DNA from 3 places in the Bacillus arachidis genome. Region 1 is predicted to be linked to each of the others. Evidence: riboswitches for the same ligand, from Rfam matches in the RefSeq annotation. Region 1 holds a riboswitch; each other region holds the start of a gene.

Region 1 (3,283 bases):
GTTTTATACTAGCTTTTTCACATAATAAATTTTATATAAATCAATTGTTTTCTATACACCTTATTACATTTATCCATTCTCCACATGAAAGATTTAATCTTCTATATGTAAAGAACGTCGTACAAACACTTTCAATCATTGAAGGGTTTTTCCGTAGAAAATCCCATCTCAATACTTTAGGTAGTTCATACATCTTATATTCTTTACTTTCCTTAATAATTCCATCAACTTCCCGTTCACAAATTCCCCTTACTAAATAATCTGCTCTTAATTCTTGGCACACCTTTTTAAAATTTTCATTATGATGTTTCAATTGAAGTAAACATGTTACATACGTACGAAACAATTCATCATTCCGATTACAGCATCTCATTATATTTTCTATTTTTTTCATCATAAATTTTTTGCCTTTTCTTGTATTTCTAAAAGCCACTTTTCACGCTTTGCTGCTTTACTTGTTTTTACAGATTGAAAGGCAGAACGTTTTATTTGGCGTATACCACAAAATTGCAAAATACCTTTTTTCATAATCACCCAATCAGCCGATCGATATAAGAGTGCCACGTACCATAAGGGCGAATCTAACGTATTAATAACCCACGCCGTTTTTCCTGTAAGTAATCCTTTCGGCATTACATCTTCATATCTATATGCAAACCCAGCAACAAAAACACGATCAATAAAACCCTTTATAATAGCGGGCATTCCCCACCACCATATTGGATAAATAAAAATAAAAGAATCTGCCTCTTTGACCAATTTTCTGTATTTCTCTGTTTCTTCTTCATATACTAAATCACGCCTTCTCTTATCTTCATTAAAAGTTAGAACTGGGTTAAATGCTTCCTTATAAAGATCAAGTAATGTAGCAGAATGGTTCGTTCCTTGCAGTCCTTTTTGCACATGTTCTAAAATGGATGCATTGAAACTAGATGGATTCGGATGTGCATATAAGATGAGGATGTTCACCTTTCAACAACACCTTTCCTTAAATTCCCTTTTGACTTCCAAATGTTTGCGTGATATTCTATTACTTGTCAAGTAGCAAGCCTATATGACAAAACGACTGACACCTACTCGGCGAAGGTGTCTATTTTTTATTTTTAGCCGAATGAAATGCCTCTTTCAGGGCATATTCAACTTTTGACACTACACACTCAACACCATTCCCTTGTATCAGACTGCTTTTGCAGTCTTTTACTCTACATAGTCGAAAAATTCAGATAAATTATAACATAAAAAAAGAGAGCCTAGCTCCCTTTTCTTGCCTTATAATATACTCCTTTATTCGTATAGGAATATTCATCATCAGCTAAAGTAATTTTCCCATCCAGTTTCAACTCGTCTAATAGCCTTGATAAATAAAATTGATGTAGCATTTTTTTCGTGAATTTTCCTTCATGATGCGAGATGATATGCTCTTGAATATCTAATAGTGATATTGGTTTATCTTGCTCCATCATATATTCATATACTGCTTTACGCAGCTTTACGTATTTCTCAAGTGTCACAGTACAATTGCAACCCCTTTCTTCTCATGCTGTTATTTTTGGAATCGGTTTTTTTGCAATAAAAAAACCTCTCCGATAAGAAGAAGTTACGTATATATCTTCGTCTTATCTTCCAGAACAAATCATGTTCTGCTGGAATTAGCACCTGCATCGCGGTTGCTGGGTTTCATCGGGCCAGTCCCTCCACCTCTCTGGATAAGAAAATATTCACTTTATATCTTATAATAGCCACTTCTATTTTCATTGTCAAATCATATAAAGTAACCACATTGAAGTTATATTTTCTTTTCTAGCGCTCATACTAAAATTGTATGTACAAAAGGAGGGATTTATAATGGATAAAAATGCTCGTGGATATGTTCAAGATTCGTTTCATTCGTTGCAAGAAGCAAAAAATTGTTTGGAACATGCAATACAAACAGTTGAAAAGAGCGATAATAGGGAGCGAATCGAACAGTCTTTACAAGCTGTGGAACATGCATTACAAAAATGTGATCATACGGTTCATGTTTTAGAACAAGAATGAAAATTGCCCATCTCTTTACTAGATGGGCAATTTCTCAAATGGCATACTGTAACAGTATTGCCGTCGTAATTAAAAAGTATACAGAATTCACGATTTCTAAAACTCCAACTTTTAAGATAGATATCTTTTTACCATACAATACGATTGCGCGAATTAGGCTCGGTATAAATATAAGAGAAAGCCATGGATTTACCAATAAAGAGGCAATGATTAAGAAAATATGATAGCCCCATGAAACATAGCGATAAGTAGGATTATTCTTTTCACGAATCATTGTTTTCACATAAAATGTACTACCTATAAAGTATAGAAAAGAAATACCAGCAATTGCAAAAGCCGTTTCATCGACTGTTTTCATCGAAAAATAATAACTAAGTAAACCGCCTATGCAGAAAGCAAGTATTGCACAAATATCATTTACTAAGGCTCGTTCATTTTTTTGTCGAGCAAAGTATATATTTACGATAAAGAGCGGAATCATCGTAACACCAAACAGAAGTATTTTCCATTCATACAGTAAAGATACGCTCCCGAAAACACATGCGATTGTAAAGTAAATAAGTGCCGCATGTATAAATTCTTTCTTTCGAGGTTGCTTTATGTACATTAAAAATGGATACGTTGCTAAATAGATAAATAACCAAGCGATAAAAAGTGGAATATGATATAAAGTAGCTTTACCAAGTATTACACTAAGTATAAACGGAATCAGCAGCATCCCCCAGGCACCGTGCTGCTTTGGAACAACTAGCTTCATGAATATGGCATCTCCTCTTTGAAAATATGTCTCATTTTCTATTATATAAAAAGTCTCATCTAAAAATCGGACTACATTAAAACAATTTTTTGACACATTTCAAAATAATAATCAACATGTATAAAAAAATGCTTCCTACCAATGGTAAGAAGCATGAAAGAGGCAAACGAATATGTAAGTCGCGACCCTACTTTACATTCTTATGCTTTGTAACATATGCTTATGCCTTGTTTTCCTGAGAGAATAGCCCTTTATCTTTATCTAAAATTCCATATTTCTTTTTAAATCTCGTAATAATTCTAATCCACGATGAGCTAAACAAGACAAGAAAAATTACATTTGAGAGTGCATGCGCTAAATCAAAGTAAAAGCTTGCAGCATAATATGCTATAAAGGCTTTCCATGTTAATCCTTCTAAAAAACCGAGTATCCCCCACAAATTCATAATCCAGCCAAAAACAAAGCCAGCTATGAATCCATAGATGACTC
Region 2 (3,283 bases), 940 kb from region 1:
TCCTTCATATACGTACCGTCCTTCTACATAGTTTGGAAGGCCCGCATTTGGATAAGCTGATAAATAACCATTTTTCGGAATCGATATCATTTTAAAAGCTTCCGTCATATGAAGCGGGCCTAACTGACAATTTAATCCAACTACATTCGCACCGTAATCTAAAAGCTGTTTTAATACTTCATTTACATCATTTCCATTTTGTGTTGTGCCTGCTTCATGAAGCGCCAGCTGTGCAATAATTGGAATATCTGTTTGTTTTCGTAGTACTTTTACGGCATGTAACAATTCAAATTCATCATAAAAGGTTTCTAATAATAATCCATCAACCTTTTCTTCTAATAATGCCCCGGCCTGTTCAAGTAGCATAAACTCTCGTTCCATATCAGTCGTTGTGACGGCTCCGATATGCTTCATACCACCAATCGTCCCTAAAATTGCATTCTTGTCTGTCACAGCCGCTTTTGCAAGTTTGACTGCGGCTTTATTAATTTGGGCGACCCGGTTTTCTAAACCATACATACGCAATTTCGCCTCATTTGCACCATATGTATTTGTTTGAATAAGATCTGCTCCAGCAGCTACATATTGTTTATGAATAGATATAATAAGATCTGGATCAGATAAGTTTAGTTCCTCAAAACTACTTTGCAAACCATGAGAATGTAATAATGTGCCAATTGCACCATCACCAATAACAATTCCTTTCGATAATAAATCTAGAATTTTCACCTATCTCCCTCTTTTCTATCAATATAAAAACCCCTCTTCACCTTGAAGAGGGGGACATCATGAATCCTCCTCTTATCATGCAAAACGAATTGTTTTGCAGGTATTAGCACCGTTTCAAACATTTCGTTTGAAGGTTGCCGGGTTTCACAGGGCCAGTCCCTCCACCGCTCTCAATAAGAGTTTTTCTTTATTATTAATCTATTTTTAAAGGAAATACGTGTACCTTTTAACAATCTTTGTTAATTTTCTAATAAACTTAGCATGGGGTAAACTGAAAGTCAATATAATTAATTCAAAAATAAAAAATATTTAAAATTAAGTTGCAATTCAATTATCTTTTGTTGTAAAGTAAAAAGCATAATAAAATTTCATACAAACTATTCTTATCTAGAGAGGTAGAGGGACTGGCCCTACGACACCTCAGCAACCATTAACACGTTCGTTAATAAGGTGCTAATTCCAGCAAATTGTAAACAAATTTGAAAGATAAGAAGAAGACTATATTCGCATGAAAGCCTTCTTCTTAGAAGGCTTTTTTATTTTTATCCCGCTGATTAATTTTTCACTTTATAAAGGAGGCATTTCACATGTCAACAATCGAAACAAAACTAGCCCAAATTGGAAATCGAAGCGAAACTACAACAGGAACAGTTAACCCACCCGTTTACTTTTCCACCGCTTATCGCCATGAAGGAATTGGAAAATCAACAGGTTTTGATTATTCACGAACAGGAAATCCAACACGCGGTCTTTTAGAACGCGCAATTGCTGATTTAGAAGAAGGTCAACAAGGCTATGCCTGTAGCTCTGGAATGGCAGCTGTTCTTCTTATTCTTTCCTTATTCCGCTCTGGAGATGAACTTATCATATCAGAAGATTTATATGGAGGAACCTATCGTTTATTTTCGGAACATGAAGAAAAATGGAATATTCGATGTAGATACGTAGATACACAATCTATAAAACAGATAGAAAAAGCTATCTCTTCTCAAACAAAAGCTATTTTCATAGAAACACCAACCAATCCATTAATGCAAGTAACCGACATTGCAGCTGTCGCAGCCGTTGCAAAACAACATGGGGTCCTTTTGATTGTTGATAATACTTTTTATACACCCTACATACAACAACCATTGACGAAAGGCGCAGACATCGTACTTCACAGTGCGACAAAGTATTTAGGTGGTCATAATGATGTACTAAGTGGCCTTGTTGTTGCAAAAGGTCAGGCACTTTGCGAAGAACTTGCCCACTATCATAACGCCTCTGGTGCTGTATTAAGCCCATTTGATTCGTGGTTATTAATTCGTGGTATGAAAACGTTGGCTCTTCGTATGAAACAACATGAAGAAAACGCAAAGAAAATCGTTTCTTATTTAAACGACGAAGAGGGTGTAACCGATGTTTTTTATCCAGGAAGAGGCGGCATGATTTCGTTTCGTCTTCTCGATGAGAAATGGATAAATTCTTTCTTACAATCTTTATCATTAATTACATTTGCAGAAAGTCTTGGCGGGGTTGAAAGTTTAATGACATATCCAGCAACACAAACACATGCAGATATCCCAGAGGAAGTACGTACAGCACGTGGTGTATGTAATCGTCTCCTCCGTTTCTCCGTCGGCATTGAAAACGGAGATGATTTAATTCAAGACTTGAAACAAGCTATTAAACATGTAAAAGAAGGTGTGAGAATATGAGTTATTCATTAGATACACTCTTACTTCATAACCAATATAAACATGATTCTCAAACAGGAGCTGTTAACGTTCCTATTTATAATACATCAACATTTCATCAATTTGATGTAGATACCTTTGGAAAATACGACTACAGTCGCTCTGGGAATCCAACTCGTGATGCACTTGAAGACATCATTGCTTTATTAGAAGGGGGAACAAAAGGATTTGCCTTCGCATCTGGAATTGCAGCGATTTCTACTGCTTTTCTACTTCTCTCACAAGGCGATCATGTTCTCATTTCAGAAGATGTATATGGAGGAACGTATCGTATTGTAACAGAGGTCCTCTCTCGTTACGGTGTTTCACATACATTCGTTGACATGACAAATTTAGAGGCAGTCAAACAAAATATTAAACCGAATACAAAAGTATTTTACATTGAAACACCATCCAATCCTTTATTAAAAGTAACTAACATTCGTGCGGTTTGTGAATTAGCGAAATCTGCTGGGGCTCTTACTTTTGTTGATAACACATTTTTAACACCACTATTTCAAAAACCACTTGAACTCGGAGCGGATGTTGTACTCCACAGCGCGACAAAGTTTATTGCTGGGCATAGTGATGTTACAGCTGGGTTAGCGGTTGTTAAAGATGAAGAACTCGCTAAAAAACTGGGCTTCTTGCAAAATGCATTTGGTGCTATATTAGGACCACAAGATTGCTCTCTCGTTCTTCGTGGTTTGAAAACATTACACGTACGTCTTGAACACTCAGCAACAAATGCCAATAAAATTGCTCATTACTTACAAAAGCACTCAAAAATTCAGAATGTGTATTATCCTGGATTAGAATCACACCTAGGCTATGAC
Region 3 (3,283 bases), 2.3 Mb from region 1:
AATTCATCAGCTTACCGCTGTTACTGGAAGTGCACCTGCCTTCCTCTACCACTTTGCTGAAAGCTTAATTGAAGCAACAAAAAACTATGGAATCGATGAAACAACAGCAAAACACCTTGTCATTCAAATGATTGCTGGCTCTGCTGCCATGCTAGAACAGGATCAAGACCCAGCTATGCTTCGTGAACAAGTGACAACACCAGGTGGTGCAACTGCAGAGGGCTTAAAAGTTTTATATGAATATAATTTTTCGAAATTGCTTCATCAAGCAATTGAAGCAACAAACAAAAAAGCTAGTGGGAAATAATTACGACATGAAAAGGCTGTTAAGCACTGAAGATATGAAAGCAATTCATTAAATGAAAATCACCGCATTAGTCCAGGCCTTGATAATTTCGACTTTAAAAACGTGAGCACTGCGTAATGACACAGTGGTATTATCCCATTTAGGTAGACAGTAAAAAAGAGTCCATCTGGTATGATGGACTCAATACTGTTTATCTGGAGGGGATTTTTTTATGGCGAAAAAAGGACAATCATTTCAAACATATACAGAAGAAGTAAAACAAGAAGCCGTTCGACTTCGATTAGAGGAAGGAAAAACATTACAATTCATTCGAGCACAGTTAGGAATTAAAAGTGACGCTCAAATTGTTGAATGGGTGAAACGTTACGAAAAAGGACAATCGTTTGAAGATCAACGTGGCATATGGAAGCGAAAGCATTTTAATAGTATAGAAGAAGAAAATGCTTATTTGAAAGCACAGGTGGAATATTTAAAAAAGCGCAATCCAAATCTACACGGGAAGGAATGGTCTTAAAGAAAGAACGTTTTTCGATTATCGATAGACTACGCACATTATATCCTCTTCGTTGGTTATTACAAATTGCCGAGGTATCGAAAGCTGGCTACTACAAATGGCGAAAAAACCGCTCCCATGTAGCGTTGCGCCGTCAAAAAGATACATGGCATAAAGAGCATATTTTATCTATCCATCGGAAACACCCGTATTATGGATACAAACGTATGACCCGCGCTTTGATTCGTGAAGGAATGTATATGAATCACAAACGCGTTAGACGTTTGATGCATGAATTAGGAATCCGTTCTATGATTCGGAAAAAACGTCCTTTTTACGGAAGGAAAGCATCGATTGTGTTTCAAAACCATCTGAATCGAGAATTTTATGCGGATAAGAGACATGTAAAATTAGTAACAGATATTACATACATAAGAATTGGAGAAGAATTTGCTTATTTGTCAGCTGTCTTAGATTTGTATAACAATGAAATCGTGGCATGGAAGTTATCACATCGAAACGATTTAGCGCTTGTACTATCTACATTAGAACAGTTAGAAGGAATCAAGCGTACTACTAAAACCCTTCTACATTCTGATCAAGGATTTCAATATACATCAAAAAGTTACGCAAAACAGTTAGAACGATTAAAGATAAAGGGAAGTCATTCTAGACGAGGGAACTGTTTTGACAATGCATGTATTGAATCGTTCTTCTCTCATTTAAAAACAGAGAAGTTGTATTTAGTGCGTCCAAAAACATATGAAACAGCTTATCGAGCAATCCAAGAATATATCACATTTTACAATCAAGAGCGATTCCAAGAAAAACTTCACGGCCTTTCCCCGATAGAATATCGGGAAAAGGCCGTGGCATAAAACTCTTTTTATTATTGTCTACTTGACGGGGATATGACCACAGTGCTCTTCCTTTTTATGTCCTTGTTTAAAAAACTGAAAATTTAAACTATATTCCATTTCGTTGACAGTCAATTCATCAAGGTGTAAGATTTTGAATAATCAAAGAAACAAAAAATTAATACGAACAATTATGTTTACTCATTGTATCAAGAGAGGTGGAGGGACTGGCCCTTTGAAACCTCGGCAACAGGTTCACTTTGAATACTGTGCCACTTCCTGCAAGCATTATGCTTGAAAGATAGAATGAGGGACTTCGTTCATATACAGGTACGTGCCTTGTAAACAAAATTCCCTCTTTCTCGATAAGAAAAGAGGGAATTTTTCTTTCCCTCAAAGTTGTTCATTAACCATTTTTTAATACCCAAACAATTTAGGGAGGAATTTTACATGAAAAAAAATTTTGTACCTGCTGTTGCATCTGTTTTAGGAGCAAGTATTTTATTAACAGGATGCGGTAGCTATAAAGAAGAGGCCAACGGAGCAAACGCAAAAGATAAAGCTCCTGATAAACAAATATTGAACTTAGCCACTGGCACAGAAATACGTACAATGGACACTGCACGCGCTACAGATACTGACTCTAGTCAAGTAATGAGAAACGTATTTGAAGGTTTATATAACCTTGGTGAAGGAAATAAGCCTGTTCCTGGCGTTGCAAAGTCTCATGAGGTAAGTCCTGATAAGACAAAATATACATTTCATTTACGAAATTCAAAATGGTCAAATGGCACACCTGTCACAGCGAATGATTTCGTTTTTGCTTGGCAACGTGCAGTTGACCCGGCAACAGCTTCTGAATATGCATTTTTATTCTTTGATATAAAAAATGCAAAAAAAATTAATAGTAAAGAGCTTCCGGCTGATCAGCTGGGTGTAAAAGCAATTAATGATCATACTTTTGAAGTTGAATTAGAGCGTCCAGTCCCATACTTTATTAGCTTAACTGCATTCCCAACATTCTTACCAATTAATGAAGAATTCTTTAAATCACAAGGTAATAAATATGCATTAGAAGATAATAAGCTTATCTATAATGGAGCCTTTACACTAAGTGATTGGAAACATGAACAAAGCTTTAAATTCAAGAAAAACACCAACTATTGGGATAAGAATAATGTGAAACTTGAAGAAATTAATTTTAATATTGTCAAAGACCATTCAACAGCCGTTAACTTATATGAATCAAAACAAATTGATCGACTTACTTTAACATCTGATCTTGTTGATAAATATCGTAAAGATAGTAACTTTAAAGAACGTCCTGATGTTGGGGTACAATTTGTACGTATGAACCAGAAAAATAAAACGTTACAAAATATAAATGTCCGCCAAGCTATTGATAAATCGATAGATAAAAAGGCATTTGTAAATATTCTCTTAAATGATGGCTCTCTTCCTGCCTATTCTCTAGTTCCAAAGAATTTTGCAAAGGGACCAAATGGAAAAGATTTTCGTGAGGAGAATGGCAATTTAACGAAAGAAAATACAAAAGATGCTCAAAAATCCTGGAAGCAAGCAAAACAAGAATTAGGTTCTGATAAAATTTCAATTGAATTATTAACA

Evidence for each region. Region 1 has a riboswitch for S-adenosylmethionine ahead of QRY57_RS16075 (hypothetical protein). Riboswitches for the same ligand answer to the same signal wherever they lie in the genome.
Region 2: it holds a riboswitch for S-adenosylmethionine, as region 1 does, so the genes downstream of both, QRY57_RS21025 (methionine biosynthesis PLP-dependent protein) here and QRY57_RS16075 (hypothetical protein) in region 1, are expected to answer to the same signal.
Region 3: it holds a riboswitch for S-adenosylmethionine, as region 1 does, so the genes downstream of both, QRY57_RS02700 (peptide ABC transporter substrate-binding protein) here and QRY57_RS16075 (hypothetical protein) in region 1, are expected to answer to the same signal.

What each region holds. Positions count from the first base shown of each region.
Region 1 is NZ_CP127376.1:2,815,523-2,818,805, forward strand. It holds gene QRY57_RS16060 (serine hydrolase domain-containing protein) at 1-1, shown strand, start outside; gene QRY57_RS16065 (group-specific protein) at 41-394, opposite strand; gene QRY57_RS16070 (NAD(P)H-dependent oxidoreductase) at 394-969, opposite strand; partial or broken gene QRY57_RS16075 (hypothetical protein) at 1,251-1,570, opposite strand; SAM riboswitch class I at 1,614-1,713, opposite strand; gene QRY57_RS16080 (hypothetical protein) at 1,846-2,037, shown strand; gene QRY57_RS16085 (YwiC-like family protein) at 2,072-2,794, opposite strand; gene QRY57_RS16090 (ECF transporter S component) at 3,015-3,283, opposite strand, start outside.
Region 2 is NZ_CP127376.1:3,758,114-3,761,396, forward strand. It holds gene QRY57_RS21020 (bifunctional homocysteine S-methyltransferase/methylenetetrahydrofolate reductase) at 1-729, opposite strand, end outside; SAM riboswitch class I at 799-909, opposite strand; SAM riboswitch class I at 1,110-1,222, shown strand; gene QRY57_RS21025 (methionine biosynthesis PLP-dependent protein) at 1,317-2,429, shown strand; gene metC (cystathionine beta-lyase) at 2,426-3,283, shown strand, end outside.
Region 3 is NZ_CP127376.1:186,117-189,399, reverse strand. It holds gene proC (pyrroline-5-carboxylate reductase) at 1-307, shown strand, start outside; one part of gene QRY57_RS02705 (IS3 family transposase) at 519-777, shown strand; one part of gene QRY57_RS02705 (IS3 family transposase) at 777-1,678, shown strand; SAM riboswitch class I at 1,861-1,965, shown strand; gene QRY57_RS02700 (peptide ABC transporter substrate-binding protein) at 2,108-3,283, shown strand, end outside.